DNA from 3 places in the Roseibium sp. LAB1 genome. Region 3 is predicted to be linked to each of the others. Evidence: riboswitches for the same ligand, from Rfam matches in the RefSeq annotation. Region 3 holds a riboswitch; each other region holds the start of a gene.
The links. A riboswitch is a leader RNA that binds a small molecule or an ion and turns the genes downstream of it on or off. The one in region 3 is predicted to bind thiamine pyrophosphate.
Positions count from the first base shown of each region.

Region 1: another riboswitch for thiamine pyrophosphate. It lies ahead of thiO (glycine oxidase ThiO); the one in region 3 lies ahead of ACYQ54_RS09215 (ABC transporter permease).
Region 2: another riboswitch for thiamine pyrophosphate. It lies ahead of thiM (hydroxyethylthiazole kinase); the one in region 3 lies ahead of ACYQ54_RS09215 (ABC transporter permease).

Region 1 is NZ_BAAGIB010000004.1:360,008-367,566, forward strand. It holds gene ACYQ54_RS23075 (LysR family transcriptional regulator) at 1-504, shown strand, start outside; gene ACYQ54_RS23080 (thiamine phosphate synthase) at 530-1,135, opposite strand; gene ACYQ54_RS23085 (thiazole synthase) at 1,132-1,905, opposite strand; gene thiS (sulfur carrier protein ThiS) at 1,911-2,108, opposite strand; gene thiO (glycine oxidase ThiO) at 2,092-3,069, opposite strand; TPP riboswitch at 3,232-3,352, opposite strand; gene ACYQ54_RS23100 (P-loop NTPase family protein) at 3,399-3,911, opposite strand; gene ACYQ54_RS23105 (pirin family protein) at 4,070-5,005, shown strand; gene ACYQ54_RS23110 (DUF6030 family protein) at 4,974-5,816, opposite strand; gene ACYQ54_RS23115 (class II aldolase/adducin family protein) at 6,117-6,824, shown strand; gene ACYQ54_RS23120 (ROK family protein) at 6,827-7,559, shown strand, end outside.
Region 2 is NZ_BAAGIB010000001.1:915,009-922,567, forward strand. It holds gene ACYQ54_RS04335 (TRAP transporter substrate-binding protein) at 1-887, opposite strand, end outside; gene thiD (bifunctional hydroxymethylpyrimidine kinase/phosphomethylpyrimidine kinase) at 889-1,695, opposite strand; gene thiM (hydroxyethylthiazole kinase) at 1,732-2,505, opposite strand; TPP riboswitch at 2,574-2,684, opposite strand; gene ACYQ54_RS04350 (Lrp/AsnC ligand binding domain-containing protein) at 2,892-3,128, shown strand; gene ACYQ54_RS04355 (hypothetical protein) at 3,150-3,557, shown strand; gene ACYQ54_RS04360 (DMT family transporter) at 3,784-4,824, opposite strand; gene sbmA (peptide antibiotic transporter SbmA) at 5,060-6,322, opposite strand; gene ACYQ54_RS04370 (xanthine dehydrogenase family protein molybdopterin-binding subunit) at 6,517-7,559, opposite strand, start outside.
Region 3 is NZ_BAAGIB010000001.1:1,966,234-1,973,792, forward strand. It holds gene ACYQ54_RS09185 (DeoR/GlpR family DNA-binding transcription regulator) at 1-361, shown strand, start outside; tRNA gene ACYQ54_RS09190 (tRNA-Glu) at 452-527, opposite strand; gene ACYQ54_RS09195 (hypothetical protein) at 663-1,019, opposite strand; gene ACYQ54_RS09200 (RluA family pseudouridine synthase) at 1,018-2,043, shown strand; gene rpoH (RNA polymerase sigma factor RpoH) at 2,221-3,105, shown strand; gene ACYQ54_RS09210 (ABC transporter substrate-binding protein) at 3,181-4,122, opposite strand; gene ACYQ54_RS09215 (ABC transporter permease) at 4,145-4,900, opposite strand; TPP riboswitch at 5,048-5,154, opposite strand; gene ACYQ54_RS09220 (hypothetical protein) at 5,235-7,001, opposite strand; gene ACYQ54_RS09225 (adenylosuccinate synthase) at 7,267-7,559, opposite strand, start outside.

The DNA of each region.
Region 1 (7,559 bases), on a different contig from region 3:
GTGCCGCGGTCGTTTTCCCTGTCCCGCCGCGAAGCAGACATTGCCGTCACGATAGACAGGCCGGAAACTGGCCGGCTCGTCGCCGGCAAGCTTGTCGACTATTCCCTCGGCCTTTATGCGTCGAATACCTATCTGGAAAGCCGGGGAATGCCGGCGTCCGCGAACGATCTCGCCGCTCACGACCTGATTGGTTACGTGGAAGACCTGCTCTACTCGCCATCACTAAACTACGGAACGGAAATCCTGAAGGACTGGACCGCGCGTTTTGAGATTGCATCGGCACTCGGGCAGACCGAAGCAGTCCGGTCAGGCGCCGGCATCGGCATTCTGCACGACTTTATCGCGCGCGATGACAAAAACCTGATCGCCGTCCTTCCGGACATCAAGCTTCGCCGAGCCTACTGGATGGTCACGCATGAAAGCTCGCGCCCGCTTCGCCATGTCGCCGCGGCACAAGATTTTCTGCGCGATCAAGTCGCGCGCGACAAGGCAATGTTCGGGTAGCGGAAGCCATCAGAGACAGGTACTGCTACCGCCAGCGGGCAGTGGCCTTTATCCATTCCTGCGTGCGGGCTTCCGGATCGACATTGCGGGTGATGTCGGTGACGACGGCCGCGATATCTGCACCATTCTCGAACACACCCGGCAAGCGCTCCGGATTGAGACCGCCGATGGCCACCAGAGGCAGGCCACCGATTTGCTGCTTCCAGCGGCCAATCTTTTCGACACCTTGTGGCGCCCATTTCATCTCTTTCAGGATCGTCGGATAGACGGGACCAAGCGCGACATAGTCGGGCTCGACGGAAAGTGCTGTCTCCAGCTCTTCACCGTCATGTGTCGACACACCAAGCTTCAAATCCGCGTTGCGAATGGCCGCAACGTCGGCGTCGGCAAGGTCTTCCTGGCCAAGGTGGACAAAATCGCACCCCTGTTCGATCGCCAGTTGCCAATAGTCGTTTACGACAAGCTGGCAGCCGTATTTCTCGCAAACGATCTTTGATGCTGCGATTTCCTTGCGCAGGATGTCATCCGCCGCGTCCTTGATGCGCAACTGGACCAGTTTGACGCCGAGCGGTATCAACCGCGCGATCCAGTCTGAACTGTCAACAATGAGGTAAAAGGGATCAAGTTTCATTCGAAAACCGCCATTCCAAGAACCGGGGTAGAGGGAACCGCCATGTCGCGGGGTTCCAGGGGTTGTGCTTCATAGGCCAGCCGTCCGGCTTCAATTGCCTGGGCGAAAGCCCTTGCCATGGCGACAGGGTCTCCGGACTTTGCGACGGCCGTATTCAGCAGCACCGCATCGAACCCGAGTTCAAGAACCGTTGCGGCATGAGACGGACGGCCAAGGCCTGCATCCACCACCAGCGGAACTCCGCTGAAATGGCTGCGATAGGCTCTGAGGCCATCCGGATTGACCGGCCCCCTCGCCGAACCGATCGGGGCGCACCAGGGCATCAACACCTGGCAGCCCGCCTCAAGCAACCGTTCGCCGACGACAATATCGTCCGTCGTGTAGGGAAACACCTTGAAGCCGTCTTCAGTCAGAATACGGGCAGCTTCCACAAGGCCGAAGACATCCGGCTGAAGACTGTCGTGATGACCGATCACTTCCAGCTTGATCCAGTCTGTTGCGAAGAGATCCCGTGCCATCCTGGCCGTCGTCACGGCTTCTTTCACCGAGTGGCAACCAGCGGTGTTCGGCAACACCTTGACCTGAAGCTCTCGGATGAGGTCCCAGAACCGGCCACCGGCGCCGCTGCCAGCCGTCTCGCGCCGTAGGGACACTGTCAGAATTTGAGCGCCAGAGGCCTTCACAGCCTCGGCCAAAATCTGCGGAGACGGATATTGCGCTGTCCCGAGCAAGAACCTGGAGGCGACTGCTTCACCATAGAAATTCAGCAAGAGCGTTATCCTCCCTGCATCGGCGACAGGATCTCGATGCGGTCGCCAGCCTGCAGGACGCAATCGCCCCTCTCATCAGCGCTCACCAGATCGCCGTTGCGGGCTGTGGCAAGGAATTCATGGTCATAGGCCAGTTCCTCCAGAAGAGCTGCCAGCGTCGCACTGGCAACCTCCTGCGGTTCGCCGTTAATGGTTAGATTCAAGGCTCTTCTCCTGAAGATGTTGCATGATCCCGCTTGCTGCCTCGATGGCAAAATGCGGGGCAAGCAGAAAGCCGTGCCGGTAAAAGCCGTTCAAGGACAGCGTCTTGCCTGTCCAGGCGAGACGGGGAAGGTTGTCGGGATAGGCTGGGCGCAGGCCTGCACCGGTTTCGATGATCTTGGCTTCTGCAAAACCCGGATGCAGGCTATAGGCGGCGTTGAGAAGTTCCATGGTGGAGCGGACACTGACCGGGCCCCGGTCGCTGCTTTCGATCATCGTTGCTCCGACCATAAAAACCCCGTTGTCGCGAGGCACCACATAGACCGGGATACGGGGATGCAGAAAGCGCACGGGCCGCGAAAGTGTGACATCCGGTGCATGCAGGATCAGCATTTCACCTCGAACAGGACGAAGGTTCGGATCCGGAGAGGCCATTCCCGTACAATCGACGACAAGATCAGCTGCCGAGGTGAAATCCTGTGTCCCGAATCTGACCCGCGCGCCGCTTTCAGAGACCTTTGCCCGCAATGACTTGAGGGCCTGACGCGGATCGATATGGGCTTCTTCGGCGAAATAGAGCCCCTTCGCAAATCGACCTGCAAGATCCGGCTCAAGTGTGCCCAGCGCCTCACGGTCGAGCCAGGTAAAGCCACTGGTCCGGGAGGCAAATCGGCTCAGTTCGCCGGCATCACGCGGGGCAGCCACAACCAATGTTCCGTTACGCCGCACGTGCCCCGGCAGAACCTCACCCCACCAACTGATCGAGGACCGTCCGAACCGCAGGACATCTTCTTCGGCATTTTCCCTTTCACACCACGGGGCCAGCATGCCACCTGCGAGCCAGGACGCACTGGCTGACAGGTCCTGATGCTTTTCCAGCAGTTCGACCTGCGCACCGCGCGTGACAAGCTCATGCGCAAGCGCCAAACCAGCGACACCGGCCCCTTTGACGCCGATTTTCATTCCGCCCCCTCCCCCTGGGAGAACGTCAGTTGCTCGCTGCAGCGGGGGTTTGTGTGGACCGCCAGCATTCAACGCCTCTTCGCACGGACCGGTTCTGGTCCTGCTGTTCGGTCATTCAGTTCGGGAAGGTGGCCGTGGGTGACGCATTGCGGTAGCAACTGCACCTGGCCGAGAACACCTTCCCTTCGCCAGCATGACCTGGATCAGGTTCGTCGGGTCCCTGCACTGCGCGGTCGCGCCAGCAGTATCTCAGCCCCTTGTCGAGGCCCCCCGGGTGAGCCCCTGTTGTGCCGCTCGTCGGGTGCAACTGTCAAGAGACCGGACGGTCTTCAGCCCTGTTCCTGACAATCAGCCAGAAAGTCGTCGATCTCGGCAAGGGTCCGAAGACGATGGACTGTCAGATGGTGCGGAGGTTCGCGGTAGATGCGCTCCAGCTTGGCTCTGGCCGAGTGTCTGGTTCGCCATATGAAGCTCAGAAACTCGATGGTTTGCCAGTTGAACTGCTCGGGGCAACCTTCTGCCAGGTCCGGCCTGCTCTGTCCGTGGTATTTCACTGACCGCTTCAGCACCCGAAAAATGCGGCGCAGGACCGGAACGTCAAGCCAGATGAAGGTGTCGGCGCGTTCGACACGCTCCGCGTAAGTACTTGAATGGCCGCCTTCGAAGATCCAGGCATCCTTCAGATGGACCTCATGCGTCATCCGGTCTTTCTCTTCCCGCGTCCGTTCATTCCAACCGGAACGGTAGTGGATCTTATCCATATGATAGACCGGCAGTCCGGTTTTCTGGCCCAGGGCAACGGCAAGCGTGCTTTTGCCCGAGCCCGGGCCTCCAACAATCATCACGCGTTTCATGTCGCACCAAACAAAAACCAGGAAGGGCCGGTCGTTATACAGATTGCGCAGCGGATGAAAAACCGAAACAGACTGTTCAATGGACACCTCAGCTCCTCCAGCCCTATCTAGATTGCAAGACGGCATATTCTTTGATGGAGAGGCAGATGAGCTGGTTGAATACCCCTGATCCCGTGGCGGGAAATGCTGCAAGCTGTGACCCGATCGAGACGATCATCGTACCGCGAACTTCCGATCTCGGCGGTTTTTCCGTAAGGCGCGCCTTGCCATCCGCCAGGCGCCGGATGGTGGGTCCGTTCATTTTCTTCGACCAGATGGGTCCTGCCGAACTGCTGGTGGGTGGCGGCATTGATGTCCGCCCGCATCCTCACATCGGGTTGGCAACCGTGACCTATCTCTTCGAAGGAGAGATGTATCATCGTGACAGCCTCGGAACGGAGATTGCGATTGCCCCCGGTGCTCTGAACTGGATGAGCGCCGGCAAGGGCATCGTGCATTCCGAACGTGAGAGGCCGGAACGCCTGCAGGAAAAACGTCCCCTGTTCGGCCTGCAGAGCTGGGTGGCCTTGCCTAAACACCTGGAAGAGACCGACCCGACCTTCCAGCATCACGGCACCGAGGAACAGCCGGAGTTTTCCGACAAGGGCGCCACGGTCAAACTGATCGCCGGCGACCTCTACGGACACAAGGCCCCCGTCAAGACAGCCTCGGACATGTTCTATGCCGACATCTCGCTGGAACCGGGGGCGAAAATACCGCTGGATGCCGGATGGGAGGAACGCGGCCTTTATACGGTCGCGGGCCAGATCACCATCGCCGGCCAGACCTTCGATCCGGCCCAACTACTGGTGTTCAAACCGGGTGACCATCTGGTGATCGAAAACACCGCGCCTTTTCCAGCAAGGTTCGTTGTGCTTGGAGGTGAACCGATGGATGGCCGCCGCTATATCTGGTGGAACTTCGTGTCTTCATCAAAAGAGCGCATCGAGCAGGCCAAGGAAGACTGGCGGCTCGGCCGTTTTGACACCGTTCCCGGTGACGCGGAAGAGTTCATTCCCCTGCCTGAGCGTCCGGGGCCCTGACACTCCAGCCGCTTTCCAGAGGGGGCGCTTTTTCAAACCTGTCAGCGGGCCGGATCAGATCCGGCTCGCCAAAGTCCAGAATGATGTTGAGACGCTGGCTGGCCAGCGGATCACCCGTCAAATTGGGATCCTCCGGTGCAACCGATAGCCGTACACCTCGATGGGTTGTCTCAAGCTGCCTGAAACCGGAAACAGCCTCACGGAACACTTCCGGCACTGTCCAGCCATAGCGAACAGCCAGGGCGTCGATTACCAGCCAGACCGCATCCAGTCCGATCTGCATCTGGCGGGGATCTTCCACCACCAGCTTCAGTCGCAAATAGTCGATCCTGTTTTCCGAAGGTCCACGCAGCAGGAAGAAGAGAGTTGTCGAGCCATAGTCGACGCTCGGCGTGGTCAGGGGCACAAGATCGGAGGCACATTGCCAACGGTCCGCACTGAATGGTGCCCGGCGCCAACCGGGATTTCCCAATCCCAGTGATCTCAGCTCGTCACAGAGTTGGTCAGGCTGCCCCAAAAAGCTGCGCTTCAGCTCCGCGGACAGTTCCGGTTCCGGAGCCAGCAGCACTTCCTTGGCCGGAGCCTGCAGCGACGAAAGCGGGTCCGGCACCAATGGCGATGACTGGGCACTGTCTTCGTTACTCTGTTGGGCAACGTGCAGGATCAGCCCGCCACCAGCGAAACCGGCAGCCAGAAGCGCGAGAGTTCCCCAGATGTAGTACGGCGTCACGAACGGGCGGTTGCGAGACCTGGGGACATGTGGCGATTGGTCTGCCCTCTCGGTCTTGGCGCCTTCCGACAGCGTTTCCATGTCCGGTTCGGCCCAGCGCGGTCCCGTTGAACGACGCCCTGGCCTCGGCCTGGATTGCCTGCCCCTGCCCGTCCGGTCTGCCGACACTGCAGCCGATCCAAGCAAATGCCTGAGCTTGTCTGCTAAACCCGCCATTCAGTCCCTTAATACCGCGATCCTCGACCGTTTGGTCCAAGGCTCGGGTTTTATCAAACCAATACCTTGAAAAGGCAACCGGATACCTGTCATGTAAGCGCCGCTTCAACGGTCGCGCAGTGAAACGAAATACTCGCGCCCGAACCGAACCCGATGAGACCCTGAATGCCCACCTTTCCAGGCGACACACCCGACCTGCGCCGCGCGATTATAGAGACTGCCCGCGCCCTGCCCCGTCTCGGGTTGACGAAAGGCACATCCGGAAATGTCAGTGCACGCATCGAATCCGGTTTTTTGGTGACACCATCTGGAACGCCCTATGAAAATCTGACCGAAGACATGATCGTCGCGCTTGACATGAACGGCTGCTACCGCGGAGAGACGCTGCCGTCTTCCGAATGGCGGATGCATCTCGACTTCTATCTGGCGAAGCCGGACTGCGGTGCGGTGGTGCATTGCCACAGCCCCCGCGCAACCGCCCTGTCCTGCCATCGACGCGGCATACCCGCGTTTCACTATATGGTGGCGCTTGCCGGCGGTGACCGCATCGAATGCGCCCACTATGCCACCTTCGGAACCAAGGATTTGTCCGAAGCGATGATTGCCGCCCTGGGCGACAGGAACGCCTGCCTGCTTGCGAACCACGGACAGATTGCCGGCGGCGCAACCTTGCAAAAGGCACTTTCGACCGCGGAAGGCGTGGAAGATCTGGCGGACCAGTATCTATCGGCCCTTCTCCTTGGCGAGCCTGTGATACTGGACGGGGATGAAATGACCGCGATCTTGAAAAAATTCAAAACGTACGGAAAACAGACAAACGAACTTGAAGACGGCCAGACGGCTGCCTTCGAACTGCCAAGACGGATGGACTGAAAATGCGGCTGGGAATTGACTGGGGTGGAACCAAGATCGAAATCATCGCTCTTTCCAATGAGGGCGAGGAATTGTTCCGGCAACGGGTCGACACTCCCAGGAACGACTATGATGGCTGTCTGGAGGCCGTCCGTTTTCTGGTAGACGCCGCCGAGCAGGCAACCGGCCAGACGGGAACGCTTGGTCTCGGTATTCCAGGTTCGCTCTCCCCCAAGACAGGCCTCGTCAAGAACGCCAATTCCACCTGGATGAACGGCAAGCCCCTGGATCTGGATCTGCAAAAAGTGCTCGGCCGCCCGGTTCGCATCCAGAATGATGCCAACTGCCTGGCCGTATCGGAAGCGACCGACGGTGCTTGTGCGGGGGCACACATCGTTCACGCCATCATCATCGGCACGGGCAGCGGTTCAGGCATTGCCATTGACGCGAAAGCCCATCTGGGCGCCAACGGCATTGGCGGAGAATGGGGCGCCATCACCGTGCCGTGGCTGAAGCCGGAAGAGTATCCCGGTCCGGACAGCTGGATCGGCCACAAGGGCGCAATCGACCGCTGGTGTTCGGGAACCGGCTTTCAGCTTGATTACAAGGACCGGACCGGAACGCTGCTGAAAGGCCATGAGATCATGGCACTGAAACGCTCCGGAGATGACGTCGCGACTGCTGTCTACGAGGCCTACGTCAGCCGCCTCGCCCGTGCTCTTGCCATGTCCGCCAATTTGCTCGATCCGGATGTCT
Region 2 (7,559 bases), 1.1 Mb from region 3:
GCGCCGGCATTTTCCCATTCGCTTTCGGCAAGCGACCGGCCGTTTTCGGCTTTGCAGGCTTCCAGAATGATCGCGCGAAGATCTTCCGGCAGGCCTTCCAGCGCCACCTTGTTGAACAGCGCTTCGCCGGTGCCATTGGGCTCATGGAAGCCGGGCGTGTAATAGGATTTGGCAGCTTTCTGGAATCCCATTGCCCGGTCCGACCATGGCCCCAGGAATTCCGTCGCATCCAGCACGCCGCTATCCAGTGCCTGGAACAATTCGCCGGGTGGCAGACTGACAGGGGTTGCCCCGAGCCGGTGCATCACTTCACCGCCCAGGCCCGGCATGCGGATCTTCAGCCCCTTGAGGTCGTCCAGCGTGTTGATCTCGCGCTTGAACCAGCCGCCCATCTGGACACCGGTGTTCCCGGCCATTACGGGTCGCAGCCCGAAGGGGGCATAAAGCTCGTCCCAAAGCGCCTGGCCGCCGCCCTGCTCTATCCAGGTGATGTGCTCATGCGGCAGAAGGCCGAAGGGTATCGCCGTGAAATAGACCGAAGCCGGGATCTTGCCCTGCCAGAAAAAAGAGGCCGTATGCGCCATCTGCGCCGTGCCTGCGGAAACCGCCTCGAACACGCCCAGAGCCGGCACCAGTTCACCAGCGGCATAAAGCCGGACGCGCAGCCGTCCACCGGACATCAGTTCGATCCGGTCTGCAATCCGCTGCGCCGTGACCCCAGGCCCCGGCAGGTTTTTCGGCCAGGAGGTGACCATCTTCCATTCCAGCGTCGCCTGCTCCTGCGCCACCGCAGGGGCAGCCAATGCGCTTGCCCCGGCAGCGGCGGATGCCCCCAGAAGCCCTCTGCGGCTGATCTGTCCGGTTTTGGTCATTGGCTGATCGGTCATCTCACTTGCTCCAGAACGCGTGGAAATGATGAACAGGCCCGTGACCACTGCCAATGTGAAGCGTATCGGCAGCAGCTATCGCGGCCTGAATGTAGGATTTGGCGGACTTCACGGCCTCTTCCATGCCTTGCCCCTTGGCAAGACCCGAGGCAATTGCCGACGACAGGGTACAGCCGGTGCCATGGGTGTTGTCTGTCTTGATCCGGTCGGACCGCAGCCAGACTGCATTGCCTTCGCGGTCCAGCAGGAGATCCGCGCTTTTCGCCCCTGCCCCGTGTCCGCCCTTGAGCAGAACCGCGTTGGCGCCAAGACCGAGCAGACGCTCTGCCTGTGCGTGCATCTGGGCTTCATCCGCCGCAACCTCGCCCTGCAGCATGCGGGCTGCTTCATGAAGGTTCGGTGTAACGATATCCGCCAGAGGCAGCAGCAGGGCGATCAACGTGTCCACCGCACTGTCCGCCAGCAAGGGGTCACCGGAAGCGGCCACCATCACAGGGTCAAGCACGACCGGGCCCGTCTCAAGTACCTTTAGTCCCTCCGCCACCACCTCGATCGTATCAACGCGTGACAGCATGCCGATCTTGGTTGCCGTAACTGCAAGATCGGAGAAGACCGCCGTCATCTGGGCCCGCACGAAGTCCGGTGGAACGTCATGAATGGCGCTGACACCAAGCGTGTTCTGCGCCGTTAGCGCCGCAATGACGCTGGCACCGAAGACGCCGTTGGCGGAAAAGGTCTTGAGATCTGCCTGAATGCCGGCTCCGCCACCGGAATCCGATCCTGCAATGGTCACCGCGATTGCGGTCATGAAAGCCTCCTGGGTGTAAATGCGGCTGAGCCTGCGTCAGCCGGTCTTGAGACGGGCTTCAATGTCGCGGTCGGTTAGGGAAAACAGCGCGTCAAGCAATTCGGGCACGAGAGTGCCCGGCCCACCTGCCCGGCCGGCTGCGATTTCGCCGGCGATGTTGAAGACGGACAGTCCGCAAGCGGCCGCCAGCGCCCGGTCCTTTTCGACACTGAGAAACGCTGCCAGAACCGCACCGCCTGCGCAGCCGGTGGCTGTCACGCGTGACATCAGCGGATCGCCGTTGCGCAGCAGAAAATCCTCACCGCGGCTTTCGACCCTGTCTTCGGGGCCGGTCACGGCAAAAACCGTTCCGGCCTCGATCAATGCATCGGCATCCGCCCGCTCCGGCAAGAGAGCGGTGAGTTCTTCCGGATTGAGCCGCACCAGATCCGGGTTCAGGGCCATAAGTTCGCGCGCATAGGCGCAGCGCACGGGAGACCGGTTGACGAAGACCGGATCGACGCAAACCGGACGTCCGGCAGTCCTGGCGGCCTCTATTGCGAGCGGAATGGCTGCACGGCGCTCCTCGTCAAGGGTGCCGAGGTTCACCAGCAGCGCATCAGCCCCGCCGGCAAAAGCCGCAACTTCCTCCCGCGCGATGGTCATGGAGGGAACGGCACCGAGCGCAAGCAGCACATTGGCGGTGAAGCTTTGCGCGACAGCGTTTGTGATGGCGTGAACGCGCGGGGTTTTCTGTCGCACCCTTTCCAGAAGGGTGAAGACCTGTTCGGCGCTCAGGGCCTGCGTGGACGCAGCGACGGAAAGGCTCATGACGGCTCTCCTGTGACGGAAAACCCGTTGCCGGTATTCCGGAAAGGACGTGTTGCGGGGTGAGGTGTGTGCATCATGATCTCAAATCCCTCCGCCGGTATCAGCCGGATCAGGTTCAAGGAGTTGGCAGGCTGCCTCTCAGCCCGGTCCTGCATGGCCGGGCACCCCCATGAGATGCTTGCACTGCTAACAAGGTGTCCGCGCGATTGCAAGACCCGGCACGTGCAGGCCGGCCACTCGGCAATTGACTGGCGCGAGGAGATGGGCGATGTCCTAGTCTGCTTTTGTGAATCTGTTGCCCGGCAAGTCTGGCTGACCGAACAGCCCGGCTGATGGTTCAGGTGACACGTTCACCCACTTCAAACACCAACTGCCCGGAGCGCCCCATGGTACCGTTTTTCGTGATGATCAAATGCCAGTTGGGCAAGACCTACCAGGTTGCCAACGCGATCGCCGATGCGGAAATCGCGTCCGAAGTCTATTCCACCTCCGGCGACTACGATCTTCTGGTGAAATTCTATGTCGAGGACGGATCGGACATCGGCCATTTCGTGAACGAAAAAGTCCATCCGATCGACGGCATTCAGGACACCAAAACCATCATTACCTTCAAGGCCTTCTAACGTCAGACCCGGACATATTTCATGCATCTCATTAAATCAGCAGCCCTTTGCCTGACACTTGCCCTTGCTCCGCTCGGCACCACCGCATCAGCGCAAGGCATGCCGCCGGAGCAGATCAAGCAGATCCTGGACCTCACCAAGGCCAACTGGGTGTCCTTTCGCGACTGGCAGGGCCAGGAACTGATCTATTTCACGCACCTGGAATCCTGGAAGTGCGGCATCGACTATGTCTTCTACGGACTGAACGACGGCCCGATCGACCAGGAATGGCAACTGGAAGCCTGCGATCCGGACAACCCCAACGTCGTACTCAAGGACAAGCCGTATCTGGAGCTTCCAGCCGCGTCGGCCCAGTCGATCAGCGTACAGCTGATCTTCAAGGACGGCACCAAGAGCGCCGTTGAACGGTTCGAGTACAAGCCGCAGTAAGGTCCGGATAGAAAACTTCACATTTCCACCGTCATTCCGGACAAGCGCAGCAACGCTTCGCGCAGATCCGGAATCCAGCGCATCTGTGTGAGTGGAGCGAACGCTTCTCTCTTCGGGTAACGCCGCGCCTATGGCGCGAAACAAGTCCGGATTCCGGATCGGCGCTCGGCTTTGCCTCACTTGTCTGGAATGACTGTGGACAGGTCGTAATCCTGGAAATTTCGACCTAAGACTTTGACGGCGACGACGCCCGGCGGGCCTTGGTCCTGTCCAGGCCGAGCTTGTGCTCGCGGTAGATGACGAAGATGCCGGCGGCAATCACGATCAGCGCGCCGAGCACCACGGCGGGCAGTGGCGTTTCGCTAAAGACAACCCAGCCGACGATGATCGCCCACAGCATGTTGACGTAATCGAACGGCGCAATGGTGGAAGCATCGGCAAACCGGTAGCTCTGGGTCAGCAGGATCTGGCCGACACCGCCGGCCAGACCGATCAGCAGAAGCAGCCCGGCGGTGGGCAGGTCCGGCACGATCCACGCTTGCCCCGGTAGCAGAAAGCCGAGCGGCAGCGTGAGCAGCGATAGCACCGAAGACATTCCGGCGAACCAGGTGACGATGGTTGACGTGCGTTCCGTCTCGCACAATTTGCGCACGGTGATCATGGCAAGCGCCGCAAACCCGGCGCCCATCACGCCGATCAAGGCACCTATCATCGAATTGTTGTCTATTTCCGCATCGCCCAGATGTGGCGACAGCACCACCAGAATGCCGACAAAGCCGACACCGACCGCGCTCCAGCGGTAGACCCGCACCTTTTCACCAAGAAGAAGAAACGCCAGCACCACCACGAAGAGCGGCGATGCGAACCCGATGGCCGTCGCATCCGGCAGAGGCAGCAGGGACAACGCCGTGAAACCGCAGACCATCGCCGTCAGCCCGACGGACGCCCGGGTGAGATGACCAAGTGGGTTGGCCGTTTTGAAAGCCAGCCCAAGCTCCCGGCGCATCGCCACCATGATCAGCACCGGAAACAGTCCGAAGAAATTCCGCGCGAACACAAGCTCACCGATCGGCACATGCTCCGCGGCAATCTTGAGAGCCGTCGCCATGACGAAGAATACCATGGTGGAAGCCACTTTCAGCGATATTCCGATGAGGGGAGCCTGCCGGGTCATCCCGGTGGGCGCCGGAGGTCCGGAAAAACGGGACTTCTGGCTCAAGAACGCCATGACAACTTCCAGGTCCGGCTTTTCAATGACAAATCCCACGGTGTACCGGTCCAATGAACCGTGGGAAGAACCAGTTCGACTGGCCCTTCGAATGCAGCATATCAAGAAACGTCACGCAAACAGGATGCGAGTATGCGGGGCGTGAAGTGAAGGGCCTTCAGTATTTGACCAAACGGGATTGACGGCAAGTCCGCTTCCGGGAAAAACGCCGCCCGCTCAAACCGACGGGCGGCACCTCATTTTTCGCGTGCCTTGCGTCTCCTGACATTATGCATCAGAGCCGGGATTCTTTTTCCGCCAGCACCTTTGCAAGTTCTTCCGGAGACATCCGTTCACGCTCCGCAATCGAGACTTCGAAGCCCTTCAGACGTTTGTAGATGGACAGAAGCTCGATGATCGTCGTCCAGGAATTGACCAGGTACTGGAACGAGTTTGAAACCTGGCCGAAGGCGGTCAGGATCTGTTGCAGAATACCGTAGGTGATCGCACCGGAGACAATCGTGGGAACGAGGATGAAGTAGGTGAACAGATTGTCCGCCTGAAGGTAGATGCCTCTGGCCAGATTGAAATAGAGGTAGTGTCGGTAAAGGCGGAAATAGTTCTTGCGAACATTGGCGAACAGTTCCGACAGCGTTATCGGCTGCGCCCTGTTTTCGTAGTCCTCGCCATAGACCAGTTCCTTACGATAGGCAGCTTCGACACGCTGGTTGTGAAACTCCAGCCCTGGCAGCTTGATACCGACCAGCGCCAGCAATCCCGTGCCGAACAACGACCACAGGATCGCCGCCGTGAACAAGGGGGCCGGAATGGCTCCGACGATCGGCAGCTCCGAGACGTAGCTCGACAGCGACAGCAAGACGGGCAGAAAGGCGATCAGCGTCATGACCGAGTCGATCATTGCGACGCCAAGCCCTTCCATGATCGCGGCAAACCGCATCGTATCTTCCTGAATACGCTGCGAAGCACCTTCGATATGGCGGACGTTGGCCCACTTTTCCACGTAGTAGTCGTTCATCGCCGTACGCCATCGGAAGACGTAGTGGCTCACGAAAAACCGGGTAAAGACATACAGGACGACCTGAAACGCCACGATTTGCACGAACACGATCATGAGCGAATAGAAGTCCCACGCCGTGACACCCTTGTCGCCCGGCAACGCGTTCTGCAGCGTATCGCCGAACGGTCTGCGCCAGTTGTTGATGGCGACCGAAACCTGCACTGAATAGTAGGTCGAGAAGATGATCGCGGACGATCCCCAGACAGACCAGATCTGCCAGCGATGATTTCTGGCGAAGAACCACCAGAACCCGCCGAACAGGACCGTGCAGATGAAATAGTAGCAGTAGAACCAGAGGAACTCGGGCGAGACGAAGAAACCGGGGCCCACAATCTCTTTGTGATTGGTCTCCGAAACGCCGAAGCCGAGCGGACCGCTCAAGCCATCGGCAAAGCTATACCAGAAAGCGACGGCAACAATGGTCCACAGCAAAGCCGAGGTAAAAAACAGCCTCGGTCTTGGAAAGAAGGATTGAAACACAGGCGACAGTCCTGTTCCTAGGGATCTACGATTCTCGCGCACCGATGAACCGCAAGATTGCGGCAAGAACCAGATAATTCATACGGTTATTTAAAAAAAGCCACAGACACAATCATGAGATCCCGGTTTTACCGGTGTCAACTTGTGGCCGGAAAGAAAAAAGGCGCCCACAGAAGGCGCCTTTTCGGTTTCCGTTATCTTGCAGCCTGGATGGCTTCCCAGACTTTCAGCGGTGTTGCCGGCATGTCGATCAGTTCGCTCACCCCTGCCCCGTCCTTCAGGGCGTTCTGCACGGCATTCATGACGGACGCACATCCGCCGATGGTGCCGGCTTCTCCTGCACCCTTGATGCCCATGGCATTCGTGGTCGAGGGAACATTGCGGGTCTCGAAGTGAATGTCCGGCAAGTCGGCTGCGCGGATCATGCGGTAATCGAGCAGAGATGCCGTCAGAAGCTGGCCGTCCTCGTCATAGATCGTCTGCTCGCACAGGGCCTGGCTGAGTGCGGATGCCGCACCGCCGTGGACCTGACCGGCCAGCAGCAACGGGTTCACCGTGACGCCGAAATCGTCGACGATCACGTAATTCACGATGGCAACGTCACCGGTGTCCGGATCGATTTCCACTTCGCAGACATGGGTGCCGTTCGGATAGGTCGCCTCGGTCTGGTTGACCTCTTCGCGGGCGGTCAGGGTTTCCCCCGCGCCTGCTGCGATCTCCGCCAGGGTCACCTGCTGGTCGGTGCCGACGACACGAACCATTCCGCCATCGAGTTCCAGATCCTCGATCCCGGCTTCCAGCCGGTCGGCGGCAAGTTCCTTCACCTTCTTGACCAGCGCAATACCGGCATCACGTACCGACGGCAATCCGATGGGGATCGAACGGGAGCCACCCGTGCCACCGCCCTTGCGCACCCGGTCGGTGTCGCCCTGAATGACGTCGATGTCCTCGATGGAGAGGCCGAACTGTTCCGCAATCACCTGGCTATAGGCCGTTGCATGGCCCTGGCCGTTGGTCTGCGTGCCGATCAGCAGCGTCAGCGTGCCCTTGTCGTTGAGCTCCAGCGTGGCTTCCTCGCTGCCGGGGAAGGCACAGGCCTCAATGTAGGAACAAATGCCGATACCGCGATACCTGCCGTGTTTGGCGCTGTCTTCCTGGCGGGCCTTGAAGCCGTCCCAGTCGGCAACTTCCAGCGCCTTTTGCAGATGCCCGGCGAAATCACCAGTGTCGTACATGC
Region 3 (7,559 bases):
CGTCTTGCGCCATTCCGACGGCGGGATCGTCGGCGAGGCTGCGGTCGACTTCATGCGTCAGTTCAAGGTCGACTTTGCCGTGATCGGCGCCTCTGCGATCGATCCGGACGGGTCTCTGCTCGATTACGACTATCGGGAAGTGAAGGTCACCAAGACCATCATGGACAACGCACGCCACGTCATTCTGGCTGCTGACAGCACCAAATTCGAACGCACCGCACCGGTTCGCGTCGGTCATCTGCGCCAGGTCAGCACCTTCGTCACGGATTATTGCCCCTCGCCCGACTTTGCGCAGATTGCGGAAGAGGCGGAGGTTGACCTGATCGAGACCGGACAACAGGAAGACCACATCACCGGCTGATCGGATTTTCCGATACGCGAACCCGGTGCACAAACGGGTTGAGAACCTGTGCGCAGGGTGTGGATATGCTGTTGGTGCCTTGGGGAAAAATGGCACGCCCAACGGGACTCGAACCCGTGTTTCCGCCGTGAAAGGGCGGCGTCCTAGACCGCTAGACGATGGGCGCGCGGGGCTTGAGAAGTTCACTGTCTCAAGCCGAGGACCGTGCGTATAAGGCTGCATGAAAAAAGACGCAAGCCCTAATTTTCATTTTTATGTCACATGCCTGTTCATAACCGCGCCGGACAGGCACGACGCTGCGTCAGCGCGCGACAAAATCCGTGCGGCCCAATTGTTTTCCTGTGACAGGATCGAACCGCAGCAATGCCGTTTTGCTGCCTTCGCGCACCAGAACCATCAACAGTCCGCCCGAGATGTTTGCCTGCAGGATTTCCGCGTCAGCACCAACCGCCACTGTCGCGGCGTATTGATCAGCGGAAACATCGGTCTTATTGGAGTTGATCTTGTAGAGAATTGCTGCAAAGACAGCGATAAAGCCGGCGATCATGACGAGGGACGAGCCGAGCAGCAGACGCTTCAGCTTGGCCTGGATGCGTTCGGCCGCTGGATCAAGCGGCTTTTCACCCGGCCCCTCATCCCGATAATCAGGTTGTGACATGACAGACAATTCCCTCGAGTATCCGGCCGGTCTGGACCAGGATTTCAGTTTAACAGTTGATGCAGCCGATGCCGGGAAACGGCTGGATGCGGTGCTGGCGGCTCATCTGGAAGCCCTTAGCCGCAACAGGATCCAGTCCCTGATCAAATCCGGGGACGTCACCGTCGGCGGCGCGAAAATAGTGGAGCCGAAATACCGGGTCAATGAAGGCGATGCCCTGACCCTCACTTTGCCGCAGGCCGAAGACCCCGAGCCCAAGGGCGAGGACATTCCTATCACGGTCGTCTTTGAGGACGAACACCTGATCGTGGTCGACAAACCGGCCGGGCTCGTCGTCCATCCAGGCGCGGGCAACTGGACCGGTACACTCGTCAACGCGCTCATTCATCATTGCGGCGACAGCCTGTCGGGGATCGGCGGCGTCAAGCGCCCCGGCATCGTCCACCGGATCGACAAGGACACCTCCGGATTACTGGTCGTCGCAAAGACGGACCAGGCCCATAAAGGCCTTGCGGCCCAATTTGCGGACCACGGCCGCACGGGGCCGCTGGAACGTGCCTATTCGGCTCTGGTCTGGGGCGCGCCCTCCGGCCTGAAGGGTACGATCAACGCAAATCTGGCACGCTCGCAGGCCAACCGGCAGAAGATTGCCGTCGTCAAGACCTCCGGCCGCCATGCCATCACCCACTGGCAGGTGAAGGAACGCTTCGGCAACGCCGAACAGCCGGCACTCGCTGCGCTGATGGAATGCCGCCTTGAAACAGGACGGACCCACCAGATTCGTGTGCACATGGCCCATATCGGCCACCCGCTGATCGGAGACGATGATTACGGGTCGGGGTTCAAGACCAAGTCCAACCGGCTCGACGAACCGCTCAAAAGCATCGTCAACGGCTTCCACCGGCAGGCCTTGCACGCCGGTCTGCTGGCTTTCGAACACCCTGTAAACGGTAAAACCTTGCGCTTTGAGAGCCCTTACCCGGCTGATTTCGCAAAACTTTTGTCCGGATTACAAAAATTTTAGGATACGTTTTCGTTTTCTGACCATGCAATCGGCCAATTTGGACCTATATTAACAGCTCTTGTGTGCCTGAACGGACACTATTGTGCGTCCGCCTTCCCTCAGAAATGGCTTGCTTGCGTATCACTGCGGGGCAGCGGAAGGAAGGGGTCGCAAACTTGACGAAAGGGGGTGCATGATATGGCCCAAAACGTTCCGACGCTTACAGCAGGGGAAGGCGGTCTCAGCCGGTATCTGGACGAGATTCGCAAGTTTCCGATGCTTCAGCCACAGGAAGAGTACATGCTCGCCAAGCGCTATAAAGAGCATGAGGATCCTGAAGCTGCCGAACGCCTGGTCAATTCCCATCTACGCCTCGTTGCCAAGATTGCCATGGGTTACCGCGGTTACGGCCTGCCGATCGGAGAAGTCGTCTCCGAAGGCAATGTCGGCCTGATGCAAGCGGTCAAGCGCTTTGAGCCGGACAAGGGTTTCCGACTCGCGACCTATGCCATGTGGTGGATCAAGGCAGCCATCCAGGAATACATCCTGAGGTCATGGTCCCTCGTGAAAATGGGGACCACAGCCAATCAGAAACGCCTGTTCTTCAACCTGCGTCGCCTCAAGGGCAAGATCCAGGCGCTGGACGAGGGCGATCTGAAGCCGCATCAGGTATCGGAAATTGCCACCAAGCTCGGTGTGTCCGAGGAGGAAGTGGTGTCCATGAACCGCCGTCTCGGCGGTGATGCCAGCCTGAACGCACCCGTGCGCGCGGAAGCCGATGCCGGCGAATGGCAGGACTGGCTAGTCGATGAAAGCGACAGTCAGGAAACCCTGCTCGCCAATCAGGAAGAGCTGGACATGCGTCGCAAGATGCTGAACGACGCAATGGATGTCCTCAACGAGCGCGAACGCCGCATCTTCGAAGCGCGCCGCCTCTCGGAAGACCCGATGACGCTGGAAGACCTTTCTGGCGAGTTCGGTGTCAGCCGTGAACGTGTGCGCCAGATTGAAGTCCGCGCGTTCGAGAAGGTTCAGAAAGCCGTGCGCAACAGCGCCCGCACCATGGACCAGCCTGCCGCCTGAGACACGCTGCCATAGAGAAACAAAAAAAGCGCTGAAGCCTGGCTCCAGCGCTTTTCTTTTGCCTGAGACGTCTACTCAGCGGATTTCGGCTGTGTAGCTTTCCACCGGCACGACCTTGCTGATCAGGCCGGCTTCGGCCATGAACTCGGCAAAGCGCTGGTAACGGCCTTCGTCGAGTGCGGCCGGGCGCTTTGCAAAACGCGGCAAGGTGTCGAACCAGGCGCGCCTGTTCAGCTCGTCGTTGAGGTTCGGATACGCTTCGACAAAAGCATTCCAGGCTTTTTCCGGATGGTTGCTCAGATAGATGGTTGCCGCTTCCACAGCCGCCAGAAACTTCGCGAAGCGTGGATCGTCCGTCTTGTCCTTGTTGACGACATAGATCAGCTCATCAAAGATCGGCACACCGTTTTCTTCGGGATAGAAAGCCTTGCCCGGTTTGCCTTCGATTTCGAGCTGCGTCAGCTCGAAATTGCGATAAGCGCCAATGACCGCATCCACCTGCCCGGCAAGCAGGGAACCCGACAGCGCGAAATTGACGTTGACCAGCTCGACATCGTCCATGGTCAAACCGGCCGAGCGCAGCATCTGGCCAAGCATAGCATCCTCGAAGCCCGACACGGAAAAACCGACACTCTTGCCCTTCAGATCCTTCAGCTCCTGAATGGGACCATCCTTGAGCACGATCAGCGAATTAAGCGGTGTTTCGACCAGCGTGCCGATCCATTTCAGCGGCAGCTCTTCCTCGATCTGCGCATGAAGCGTCGGCTGATAGGAGACCGCGATATCGCCCTGCCCGGCCGCCACCAGCTTCGGCGGCATCGCCGGATCCGCGGGTTCGATAATCTCCACGTCGAGACCTTCAGCTTCGAAGAAGCCCATGGTCTGCGCAGTCACCAGCGGCGCGTGATCCGGATTGATGAACCAGTCGAGCAGCAGGGTGAGTTTTTCACTGGCCTGAGCCGGGCCGGATGCCAGCAACCCGGCGGCGAGCACGAGAGACAGAATTTGTTTTTTCATGAGGTCCTCCGTTGGACGGCAGCTAGCTGAGCGGCTGCCAGGGAACTAGAAGTCGGGTGAGATGGTTCACGACAAAGCGCATGATCAGCACCATGGCCGCGAGAAGGATCAGGGCGGCGAACATCATGTCCGCCTGCATCCGGTTGCTGCTTTGAAGCATGATGAAGGCAAGGCCACCCTTCGCCCCCGCCCATTCGCCGATGATCGCCCCCATGGGGGCAAATACAGCGGCAACGCGCAGACCGGATGCAAACGCCGGCAGGCCTGACGGCAGGCGGAAGAACCAGAGTTCCTTCACGCGTGACAGACGGTAAAGCCGGGCAAGATCACACAACCCCTGGTCCAGCCGCTGCAGACCGTCGAAGAAGGTCGATGTGACCGTGAAAAAGATGACCAGGATGATGACGACGATCTTGGACGCAAGCCCGAAACCGAGCCAGAGAACCAGGATCGGCGCGATTGCGAACACAGGCAGGGCCTGCGTAACCAGAATGGGTGGCATGGCAAGCCTTGCAGCGACCGGAAACAGCCACAACAGCACGGAAAGCAGTGCCCCCGCCGCAGCCCCGAGCACAAACCCGAGCACTGTTTCAAAGGCGGTGATGCCGGCATGGTGCAGCAGGAAGCCCGCGTGTTTGACAAAGGCTGTAAAGACGCGGTCCGGTCCGGGAAGGATGTAGTGCTGGGTATCGAACACATGGACGATGGCCGCCCAGATCGCAACGGTCAGCAGCAGGCCGAACACGGACCTGGCAACGGCTTTCAGAAAAAACATCATCCGACACGCCCCGTTGCAATGCGCCAACGGAAACGCCTGGGAGCCGATATCGGCAGTCGGATTTGCAGCCACGGCTGCGGTCGCAGACAAATACGCATAGGATCTCCCGTCTTCGGACAAACCGAAAATGACAATGGAGATCCGGGAATAGGCTAAGGATTCCGTCCCTTCGCCGGCATGACCCGGATCAGGTTCTAAGGGTTCGGCATCACGCCATCTCAGCTCCGGTAACCGGAACACCCCTCGGACCAAGGCGGACCATGCCCAATGTGACAGAAAAAGGCAAGCCGCTGTGAAGCGGCTTTTTCAGATTTTCAAACGAGGCAATTGACGCTTAGCCGGCTTGCCAGGCCGTGATTGCCTTTTCGACGGCATCCGCACCGGCCGTACCCTTTTCCAGGGTCAGGATGCCGCGTTTGCCGTTTTCATAAAGCATCGGAATGTCGATCCAGCCGCGCTCACGCAGAAGGGCGAGATTGCGTTGCTGCTCGTTCGGCAGGCTGGACAGGGCAATCCAGAAAAAGCCCGGAGACACCTTCACCGACGCTCCGATCAGCGCATCGCCGCGGGCTTCTTCCGTAGGTTTCATGACCAGACCCGGAACGTTGACGACATCACCCGCAGCAAAATTTTCCGGAAACTCGTACTTGATCTCGACGAGATGGCTGGCCGGCAGAGAGTTATCGTCATTAGGCTTGATACGAATGTCGACTTTCACATCCCGTTCGGGGATTTCGACGGACGCACTCAGGACCGCAAGAGCCTTGCCGTCCAGATTGGTTTCTTCATCGACACCCCAGACGACAGCGCCTTGCGCCGCAGTACCGGCGCCGCCGGATTCTTCGCCCTCTTCATAGAGAATGGAGCGCTGCACCGAAGGATCCGCCGCCGCAGCGGACGGAGCGGGCGCAGTCTCGTCAGGAGAAATAGCCGACAGGTTGTCTTCCGGCACCGCGACCGGACTATCGGCCGCAGCCGGTGTCTGGTCGTTTTCGGCACTCGTCACGATGGACGGCTGGGACGGCGTGGGTGTCACGGCCGCTGGCGCGTCGACCTGAGGAGTTTCCGTGGCCGCAGGCGTATCGGCCTGGCCCGTGATGGTCGTGGTGGTCACGGTACGCGCGTCCGGGGCAACCACATCCGTCTCGCCGTCGTTCAACAGGCGGTCGGTGTTTTTGGAAGGCTCTTCGCCCTCCCCGACCGACGCAGACGTCGAAGGCTCAGGGGTGGTGACCGGCTCGGCTTCGGAAGCCGTTTGCGTAGAGGACGCGGCGGGCACATTGCCGCTGTCCGCAGTCTGATCGCCAGCGGGCATCAGGAAGTAGGCTGCGGCCGCCAGAAGCACCAGCAGCAGGAAGCCGGCAGCGATTGCAATCGGGACGGTGCGGTTACCGGACGACTCACCGCGCAGGGCCTCGGAAGCGCTCGGCTTGGACCGCTTGGCGCGGTCTTTCTTCGGTGCCGGTTCATCCTTGACCTTCCCGGTCTCGCCGGCTTGGTAGGGTTGGTCGACGGAAACAGTTGCGGTGGCGCTTTCAGCAGTTTCGAACAGACCGTCATCAGCCTGTTCCGGTTGCGTCGACCCACCAAACGACGGCTCCTGGCGCTGGGGCACTGCAGACGGATCGGCAGCTTCCTTTGCGTTGTGAACGGCCTGGCTGGCAGCGGTGCCAAGCGCTTCGGCCTGTGTCAGGGTTTCCTTCAGCGGCGAAGGCGCCGGGGTGTCATCAGCCGGCGCAGGTGCGGCTTCTGGCTCCTGCGGCGCGGGAGCTTCCGGCGCGACTTCTGCAGCCGGCTCGGACGGCGGCGGTGTCACAGGCGGTGCCGAAACCTCCGGCGCGGGGGCGGGAGCCTCCACCTTCGGAACTGTCGGGCTGAGACCGAGGCTTTCGCGCGCGGCTTCCGCTTCCACCTTGCGGATGGCTTCTTCAAGTCGCAGCTGCTCCGCCGTAATTTCGGACGGCGCCAGCGGCGGCTCATAGGCTTTCAGCTGATTGACGATGGCATTGCGCGCACGGCTGTAAACGCTTCTGCGTGCAGCACCATTGTTTTCAGGTAAAGACGCGATCGTTTTCTTCAGAATTGAATAGTAATCAGCCATCTTCCTGCCTACCGGCCGACTGCAAGGATCTGTTCTGCGGGCCCGAGATTTCGTTTCATTCTCAGGCTTATAGCAAGTTTTTCGAAAACCGGTGCTATTTCTTCAATATCTTTGCCGCGACAGAGACCCTCACAGTACCCTTTTCCTAACACAGATTTGTTTGCTCGGCACACACATGGAACGCCGAAAACGAGCGGTGGTTGCGTGCGGTGATTCGCAGCACGCAACCTCAGTCCTTAATAATGTGCTTTTAACGTCACAGATCTCAATCCTGGAAGGGATTCTGCACAAGAATTGTGTCGTCCCGTTCCGGACTTGTCGACAGAAGAGCCACCGGAGCACCGATCAGTTCTTCGACATGACGCACATATTTGATCGCCTGGGCCGGCAGATCGGCCCATGTCCGGGCCCCTTCGGTCGATTCCTTCCAGCCCGGCAGGCTTTCGTAGATCGGCTTGACCCGTTCCTGCGCGCCCTGCGAGGCGGGCAGATAGTCGATCCGTTCGCCGTCCAGCTCGTAGCCGATGCAGATCTTGATTTCATCAAGGCCGTCCAGAA